One region of the Bacillus cereus group sp. BfR-BA-01360 genome, then DNA from elsewhere that is predicted to be linked to it. Evidence: riboswitches for the same ligand, from Rfam matches in the RefSeq annotation. Region 1 holds a riboswitch; each other region holds the start of a gene.

Region 1 (3,286 bases):
TTCTTTTGTCTTTTTATCCTGAATAGGCTCAGACATCGCTTCACATCTATTTTGCTCTCGAAGCGGGTAAAAAGGAACTTCTTCATATTGCTTATTTCCTATAGATAGATGCAGCGCGCGTTCACAAAACAAATGTGAAATTAATGCTGGTACCCATATATAAAATGTTTTTTTATCATGTAGTAACGACAACTTTGAAATCGCACTAGGTTGCCATTCTAATAAAACTTCTCCAGGCATTTCGGTCGGTTTCCAGTTATGAATATACGCATACCATTGACGACAAATATATTCTAACTGTTCAGAGCTAAGAGGTTTTAAACATATAATCCATAGGCTATCTTCTGCTAACTTATATGGGTCGTGCTCAATGAATAAAATATCCGAAAACATAATATACAATCTTTTATTTAAAAGTTTAAATTTTTTTATTAATTCGTATGGTCTATTGTGCTCTAATAACAAACTTGACCAATGTTTTGGCCACTGCACATAAAATACTGTTTGCTCAAAAAGTGGATCTATTACATCTTTAAAGGCTAACAACTGTATCGTTTCCATAAAGTAAATACTTCCTCTCTTTTTTCGTTATTTTACATAAAATCCAAAATCAATAGACTGTTAAACTTTGAAACAAAATACAGATTCCACCCCCCTTTTTACTTTTATTATACCATCATTAAAATCCATTTTTTGTTAAAAAACAGTAAAAAAAGGAGGAGGGTTCTACCTCCTCTTTATCTTTCCTATTTCTCTTTTAATTATATAATTTTTTCATAATATATTATGAAAAATGACGAAATAAAATGAATATCTACCGGGTTGCTATTTTTTCTTCAACAGGCCATTTCTCTAACGTATAAGCCATCTCCCAGAACGAATATTCATATTGACTACTAATGATAAAATGCTGTTTCATACGTTTACGATCCGACTCTGTTACTGTTTCCGTAATTTGATCTAATCGCATAATTTGTTCTTCTACTAATGTGCGGAACCAATCCGAACCATATGCTGAAATCCATGCTTGGTAAATCGGTTCTTCTGGCTTACACTCTTTAAGACGCTCGCCAATTTCATAATATAGCCAATAACACGGTAAAATGGCTGCAATAATATCACCTAAATGCCCTTCATAAGCAGCGCGATACATATGGGATGTATATGCATAAGCTGTCGGTGCTGGAATAAAGGATGCTTTTTCTTCTTCAGTGATTCCTAATTTTTCCGCAAAATTTTCATGCAATGACAATTCTGCTTCATATGTATTTTGTGCATGATGTGCCATGCGAGCTGTCGTTTTCAATTCGATCGCCTTCGCTGCCCCTAATGTTTGTACTCTAGCGAAGTGACTCAAATAGTAGGAATCTTGTAAAACGTAGTAACGAAAGCTAGCTAAATCTAGTGTTCCCTCACCTAGTTCTTTAATAAATGGATGCTCAAAACTCGCTTGCCAAATCGGAGCAACTTCTTGACGTAATAACTGTGAAAATGACATTTATATCCCTCCTCATATATGCTACACTCAGCTAACATCTAACGAAAAAATAGACATGTACAAAATAAAAGCCACTTCCTTAGTAGGTAAAGAAAGTGGCTTTTATTTTGTCATTTCCACTTCCCTACGCTGGTACGAACCAGATCAGGTACTAAGGGTCTCAAAGATAAACTTTAATCTCAGCCAATATCGGCACCCCTAGTGGATAGATGAGAACTATATAGTTTTGATAGTTATCATAACATAATTTAGAGAATTGTCAATTATCCAAACTTATATAGTATATTGATATAAAAAACATCATTACTGTGCGGCTAACCCAACAGGCGAGAATAATACATAGGCACCTAGCATGAATATAATAAGGAAGATTGAAAATACCTTTGCATATTTCCATGGCTTTAAATCAACTTTATTAGCATCGAAAAGTTCAAAGTCTGTTTCTCTTGGTTTTAATTTTCCAATCACTAGCATCACAATTACACATGCTGGGAATAGTACACTAAGAATATATAAGAAATTAATAGATCCTAAAAACACTTTTGAGAGCGCATACAAAATAATATGAAAGACTAAAGCAATTTTCGGAGCACTTGCAGGTACTTTTTTACTAAAAAATCCTACGACAACAGCGGCGATAATTGGTACATTGTAAAAACCAAACATTTCTTGTAAGTAGTTATATAATCCAGAAGGTGCATATAAAATAAATGGTGATACGATAACCGCAATGAGACCGAGTGTAATCGCAAAAATACGTCCTACTTTCACCAACTCTTTTTCGCTTGCTTCTTTCTTGAAAATGGGTTTATAAAAATCCAGTGTGAATAAAGTGATCGAACTATTTAATGCACCGTTAAATGAACTTAAAATAGCACCGAACAATACAGCGGCAAAAAAGCCTGATAATGCGATAGGCAAAATCTTAATTACTAACATCGGATAAGCCATATCAGCATTTTTTAATTGATCGCCAAATAAATGGAAGGCAATGATTCCTGGCAGCACTAAATACAATGCTCCAAATACTTTAAATAATCCTGCCAACAATACTCCTTTTTGTCCTTCTGCTAAATTTTTTGCCCCGAGTGCACGTTGGACAATAGCTTGATTGGTACACCAATAAAATAAGTTATTAAACAATAAGCCCATGAAAATTGTTGTCCAAGGTACAGAATCTTGCGAATCTCCAATTGCATTCAATTTTTCTGGATGAGAATGTAATAAAAGATTTACACCATCCATAATACTCCCTTTTCCAAGTGCAAGAAGACCAAGAATTGGAATTAAGCATCCTCCAATAATTAAACCAATTCCATTTAGCGTATCTGAAATCGCACATGCACGTAGGCCGCCAAATACAACATAGGCAATACCAGTCATACCAATGATAAGCGCAATCACCATAATTGTTGTGAAATTACTAAGCCCAAATAGTTGTGAAATATTAAAGATGCTATCAAGTACTAACGCACCGGAATACAATACAGTTGGTAAATAAGCGATGGCATAGCCTAATAAAAATAGAATGGAAATAATTTGTCTTGTTCGTAAATCGTAGCGTTGCTCTAGGAAGTCAGGAATTGTTGTAATTCCACTTTTTAAGTAACGAGGTAAAAAGACAAATGCCATAAAAATGAGCGCTAAAGGAGCGGTTACCTCCCAAGCCATAACGACCATTGAAGTTGCATAGCTTTGTCCATTTAGCCCTACCATTTGTTCTGTCGATAAGTTTGTTAATACAAGTGATCCTGCGATAACGATACCAGTCAAACTTCTACCACCTAA
Region 2 (3,286 bases), on a different contig from region 1:
GCATCGCAGTCCCAAACCATCCAATCATCGCTGCACCAATTGCAGAAGTAATATGATCATAACCTGGTGCGATATCTGTTGTTAAAGGCCCCAGCGTATAGAAAGGCGCACCTTGACAAATATCTATTTCTTTCTCCATATTTTCTTTAATTAAATGCATCGGTACGTGCCCTGGCCCCTCAATCATGACTTGCACATCATGCTTCCAAGCAATTTTCGTTAATTCCCCTAACGTTTCAAGCTCTGCAAACTGAGCTTCATCATTTGCATCTGCAATAGATCCTGGGCGTAACCCATCTCCTAAAGAGAAGGAAACATCATACTGTTTCATAATCTCACAAATTTCTTCAAAATGAGTATACAAGAAGTTTTCTTTATGATGGTATAGACACCACTGCGCCATAATTGATCCGCCGCGCGAAACAATTCCCGTCATGCGTTTTGCTGTGAGCGGGATGTAGCGCAATAATACGCCCGCGTGAATTGTAAAATAATCCACACCTTGTTCCGCTTGTTCAATTAATGTATCGCGGTATACTTCCCAAGTTAAGTTTTCAGCAATCCCCTGTACCTTTTCTAACGCTTGGTAAATCGGCACTGTCCCAACTGGTACAGGGGCATTACGAATAATCCATTCGCGCGTTGTATGAATATTTTTCCCCGTTGATAAATCCATAATTGTATCCGCACCCCAGCGCGTTGCCCATGTCATCTTTTCTACTTCTTCGGCAATCGAAGACGAAACAGCAGAATTTCCGATATTCGCATTTACTTTCACATGGAAATTACGGCCGATAATCATTGGTTCTGCTTCTGGATGGTTAATATTCGCTGGTAAAATGGCCCGTCCTTCGGCAATCTCTTTTCGAACAAACTCCGGTTCTACCCCTTCACGAATTGCAACATATTCCATCTCAGATGTAATAATCCCTTTACGAGCATAATGCATCTGCGTGACATTCGCACCTTTCTTTGCTCTAAGAGGTTTACGATCCATTTGCGGGAACACAGGTGTATGGTTCGAAGCAGCTTTTACACCATCATCTTCCGGCTTGATTTCGCGTCCCTCATACTCCTCTACATCTCCGCGTTCTATAATCCAATTGCGACGAGGAGTTGGAATCCCTTTTTCGAGTTCCACTTTATATTCTGGATCCGTATAGGGACCGCTCGTATCATATACACGAATCGGGGAATTTGGCACTCCGTTTGTGTCACTTAATTCAATCTCACGCATCGGCACTTTCATACCTTCACGTGACCCCTCCACATACACTTTCTTACTCCCTGGTAAACTCGACTTTAATTCAATTTGCTCAGCTGAAACAGATTGTTCCATGATTTTTGTTTCCTCCCCTTTATCATTTCAAGAAATCTACTTTACCTAGAAAAATTCGATTCTCCCTTCAGCTGCTAAACAGTCAGCTCCGCATTTCTTGAATCCAGCTTCACCTTCTAGCCCCTCACGTCTAAAAATCTTCCGCACAAGAAAGTAAAAAAACACTTTCTATGCGGAAGAACTTTATACACTAAGACGAAACAGTCGGCTCCGCTTTACATGTGACAAGGACGAGATTCAACTTGTAACCAGCGCATGCAAAATGAAAAAGAGCCAGGTCCATAAGAAAATAAGGACCTGGCTCATAAAAGTCATCATTATGTAAAGCCATTAACTTCCCTACGCTGGTACGAGCCAGATCAGGTCCAAAGGGTTAAGAAGTTTGCGTACTTCTCTCTCAGCCCACGCATACATTGGGCACCCCTAGTTTATCACTGATTTAATTTTCAATACTTTTCTATCATACACTATAATCTGAAAAATGCAAATCAATTTACACTTTTACGGTATCATCCACGTTAAATAATAAGCTTGTACATACGTCATAATTCCAACGATAATGACAAAGAACAAACTATGTTTTACTGTAAAGCGGAATAAATCGGATTCTTTTCCTGCAAGTCCTACTGCTGCGCACGCGATTGCAATCGATTGCGGAGAAATCATTTTCCCCGTTACACCACCTGTCGTATTTGCCGCAACAAGTAATACTTCTTTTACACCTACTTGCTGTGCTGTAATCGATTGTAAGTTCGAGAATAGCGCATTTGCCGATGTATCTGATCCTGTTAAGAATACGCCGATCCAGCCAAGAAATGGCGAGAAGAACGGGAATAATCCTCCTGTTCCAGCTAACGCTAGTGCAAGTGTAGATGATAGACCAGAATAATTCGCAATAAATGCAAAGCCTAATACAAACCCAATAGATAAAATTGGCATTTTTAATTCTTGTAATGTTTCTTTCAATGTTTCAACCGCTTGTTTTGCACTCATTTTTAATACAAAAATGGAAATGATACATGCGATTAAAATGGCTGTTCCGGTTGCCGATACAATATCAAATTTTAATACAGCCTCATAAGGCGTTGGTTTATTTACAATTGGTTCTGCCTTCATGACTAAATTGTGCAGACCCGGAATTTCAAACTTCATGACAAAACTTTCTAACGCCCCGCCTGGAGCAAATAATGCTTTAAAGAAATCTTGACTCCAAATCACTACCATAGCAGTCAAAATAATAAATGGCGACCAAGCTTTCACAACTTTTTTACCTGTTAAATTTGGCATCGATGAAGCTTCCGCTGTTGCTGCAGCTTCCACATTTGCTTGATTCGATTGATACACTTCTTTTGGCTGCCATACTTTTAAAAATAGCGATAAAGATACTAAGCTGACAAGCGCTGATGTAATATCTGGAAGTTCTGGTCCTAAAAATGTCGCTGTAATAAATTGTGTAATTGCAAAAGACCCCCCCGCTACAAATAACGCCGGCCATGTTTGCTTTATTCCCTTGAAACCATCCATTAAAAATACAATAAAGAACGGAACAAATAGCGATAAGAATGGCAATTGGTGCCCAGCCATTTGTCCAATTTTATGAGGATCAATACCTGTTACTTGCCCTGCAACTGTAATCGGTATTCCCATTGCTCCAAATGCTACTGGCGCTGTATTTGCAATTAAGCAAAGACCTGCTGCATATAAAGGATTTAAGCCAAGTCCTGCTAGAAGCGCTGCTGTGATGGCTACTGGTGCTCCAAATCCTGCTGCTCCTTCCAAAAATGCTCCAAATGAAAAACCAATTAAAATGACAAGTAAACGATGATCATTTGTAATCGATAATACAGATGCACGAATAATATCAAACTGTCCTGTTTTCACAGAAATTTTATACAAAAATACCGACATGATAATAATCCAAGCAATTGGCCATAGCCCATATAGAAA
Region 3 (3,286 bases), on a different contig from region 1:
CACTATTTGTTCTATCTATCTTATTGTATAGCCAAGCAGCTACTGTACGTGCTCTTATGCCACTTGGCTTATCGCTTGGTATTTCACCAGCACTTCTTATTGCAATGTTCCCTGCAGTAAATGGTTACTTCTTCATTCCAAATTACGGAACAATCGTTGCTGCAATTAACTTTGACCGTACAGGCACAACACGTATTGGTAAATATGTACTAAATCATAGTTTTATGATTCCTGGTCTCATTGCAACCTTTGCTTCTATCGGTATCGGAATGTTACTTATTTCGATTATGTTTTAACAAAAAAGCGCATGACTTATTCTATAAGTCATGCGCTTTTTTTCCATTTAATCAAACGTTTGTTTAAACTAGTACCTTTGTTTTATACAATCCTCCAACTAAACTCTTCTACTCTATACTAGGCTCCAATATATATTGACTTGCCTCTGCTAATAACTTTGGAAAATCATCTGGAAAAAAGTTCCCTAATCCTTCTCTTACAATACATTTGCACTCCACATTATATGTTTTAAATACTTCCATTAACTCCATCGTTTTCTCATGTAAGATGAGAAAACAACTGTTCAATCCCCATCTTTACTTCTTCACTTGATGCACGAATGCTTTCGCACTGTCAAAGGCTGAACTCGCCAAACTAATGGCTGAAATAACCGAAACACCATCTGCTCCTGCTTCTATTACTGAAGAAGCATTTTCGATTGTAATTCCACCGATTCCAACTATCGGTATATTAATACCTTTTTCCCGAAAATAACGTAATCCATTTAATCCTTGAACTGCTTTTGTATCTTTTTTTGTGTTTGTTGGAAAAATAGGGCCTATTCCTAAATAATCCGCACCATTTGCAATGGCAAAATGCGCTTCTTCTATTGTATGAGCAGACACTCCAACAATTTTATCGCCCATTTTTTCACGGACAACTTCAATTCCTTCATCATCTTGTCCAACATGAACACCGTCTGCATCCAGCTTAAGCGCTAAATCCACATCATCATTCACAATAAAAGGAACTCGATACTCCCTACATAGCGCTTGTAACTGTTTGGCAAATTGGACTCTTTTCTCTCCAGTTAGAGCTCCTTCTCCTTTTTCCCGAAATTGAAAAAGGGTAATGCCACCATCTAGTGCTTCTTTCATTACTTGTAATGGACCCTTGTGACAGTTATTGCTCCCCATAATAAAATATACTTGTAATAACTGAGACATCTTTTCTGTTTCAATGCGTGCCATCTCTCTCATCTCCCTAACGAACTTCTTCTGCTTTTCCATATTGTTCAATATCGCTTATGGTAACATTTGCTAATTGATTTAAGAATTCTACTTGGAAACTGCCTGGTCCCTGATCTACTGTTTTACTCGCAGCAATCTCCGCTGCTACTCCATAAAACGTTAATGCAGCAACCGCTGCTTTTACATAATCTTGTTCAACTGCCACAAATGCTCCCATTACTGAAGTTAATAAACAACCTGTTCCTGTCACCTTTGTTAAAATTGGATGACCGTTACGAATTATAACGGTTCGCTTACCATCTGTGACAATATCTTCTTTTCCTGTAATTACCGCGACTGTACCTAGTTTGTTCGCTGCTTTTGTTGCAATTGCTACAGAATCACCATTTCCAGTTCCAGCATCCACACCTTTGATTTCCCATTTTTCATGAATAACATTCGCAATTTCCGCTGCATTTCCGCGGATCATCGCTAACTTTATTTCATTTGGTATATGTCTTGCCACTTCTGTTCGATACAAAGTTGCTCCTGCCCCAACTGGATCAAATAATACTGGGACATGCTGTTGATTCGCTGCTTTTCCAGCAATGAGCATTGCTTCAACTTCATCTGGCCGGAGCGTACCCATATTTAAAACGAGTGCTCCTGCAATGCTAGCCATCTCTGCTACTTCTTCTTTTGCATATGCCATGACTGGTGATGCCCCTAACGCTAGCAAGCCATTTGCTGTAAAGTTCGTTACAACTACATTTGTAATATTATGCACAAGTGGATTCGTTTTTCTTACTTGTTCCACCACTTTAGCAATTTCTGTTATATGCATTGTTTCATCTCCTCCTCGTTTCCGTAATGGGAGATACACAAAAAGACACTTCGCGTATGCAAAGTGCCTGAACATGTGTTTTTTACACTCTCCCTACGCTGGCATTATCCAACAGGTTCTAATGGTCAACGACAGATTAGCCGTACTCTCAGTCTGCATCCGCAAACTCCCATGTGCTTTCTTATTCATCTACTTCAAAGTCTACTCTTATTCTAGTAAAATAACAAGTTCTTTCCTTTCTATATGAAAGGTGAAGTGAAAAGAGAGCATTCGTCTTTATATTGCTTTATACCGAATCAGTATGCATAGAAAAACAGCGATAGGATGCGCTCCTATCGCTGTTTTTCATTTTATTATTTTAAAGCTTTAGATACTTCTTTTACCATTTCTGATACAGACTCAAGCCCGCCACCAGATAGGTACCAGTAGTTTGGATCTAAATAAACTACATTGCCATCTTTCACAGCATTTGTTTTGCTAACAATTTCGTTTTCCACTACTTGTTTTGCAGAAGATTTACCGCCAACAACAGCACCTCTATCTACTACAAATAAGTAACCTGGGTTTTTCTCTAAAATATATTCGAATGAAACTTTGTTACCATGTGTATCAGCTTTAATATTTGGGTCAACAGGAGTTATCCCAAATACATCATGGATAATACCGAAGCGAGATTGTGGCCCATATGCACTTACTTGACCATCATTCGCTAAAATAACTAACCCTTTTTTATCGCTCTTCTTAGCTTTTTCATTTAATGCTGCTACGTCTTTTTCAACTGCTGCAATTTCTTTTTTCGCTTGTTCTTCTTTACCGAAGATTTTTGCTAATGTTTCAACGTTTTCTTTAAATGATTTCATGTAATCTTTTGTATTTAACTCTACATAAATTGTTGGAGCAATTTTTTCAAATTCTTTGTATGAATCAGCTTGTCTTCCAGAAATGATAATTAAATCTGGATTCATTTCGTTAATTTTTTCGAAATCTGGCTCTTTTAAGCCACCAACATTTGTATATTTTTTATCTTTATATTTTGAAAGATACGATGGGATATTTTTCTGTGGTACACCAGCCACATCAACGCCTAATTTATCTAAAGTGTCTAATGAACCAAAGTCAAATACTACAACTTTTTTCGGGTTTGTTTTAACTTTTGTTTCCCCTAACTTATGCTTGATTGTAATTTCTTTCGCTTTACTTTCACTAGCTTCTGTCT

What was found. Region 1 has a riboswitch for thiamine pyrophosphate ahead of tenA (thiaminase II). Riboswitches for the same ligand answer to the same signal wherever they lie in the genome.
Region 2: it holds a riboswitch for thiamine pyrophosphate, as region 1 does, so the genes downstream of both, thiC (phosphomethylpyrimidine synthase ThiC) here and tenA (thiaminase II) in region 1, are expected to answer to the same signal.
Region 3: it holds a riboswitch for thiamine pyrophosphate, as region 1 does, so the genes downstream of both, thiM (hydroxyethylthiazole kinase) here and tenA (thiaminase II) in region 1, are expected to answer to the same signal.

What each region holds. Positions count from the first base shown of each region.
Region 1 is NZ_JAKUFV010000002.1:293,101-296,386, forward strand. It holds gene MR056_RS03300 (pPIWI_RE module domain-containing protein) at 1-561, opposite strand, end outside; gene tenA (thiaminase II) at 815-1,498, opposite strand; TPP riboswitch at 1,603-1,708, opposite strand; gene MR056_RS03310 (solute:sodium symporter family transporter) at 1,802-3,286, opposite strand, start outside.
Region 2 is NZ_JAKUFV010000005.1:26,015-29,300, forward strand. It holds gene thiC (phosphomethylpyrimidine synthase ThiC) at 1-1,339, opposite strand, end outside; TPP riboswitch at 1,659-1,774, opposite strand; gene MR056_RS06580 (lactate permease LctP family transporter) at 1,841-3,286, opposite strand, start outside.
Region 3 is NZ_JAKUFV010000011.1:21,363-24,648, reverse strand. It holds gene MR056_RS12010 (anaerobic C4-dicarboxylate transporter family protein) at 1-296, shown strand, start outside; gene MR056_RS12005 (hypothetical protein) at 405-548, opposite strand; gene thiE (thiamine phosphate synthase) at 594-1,247, opposite strand; gene thiM (hydroxyethylthiazole kinase) at 1,261-2,070, opposite strand; TPP riboswitch at 2,144-2,253, opposite strand; gene MR056_RS11990 (siderophore ABC transporter substrate-binding protein) at 2,424-3,286, opposite strand, start outside.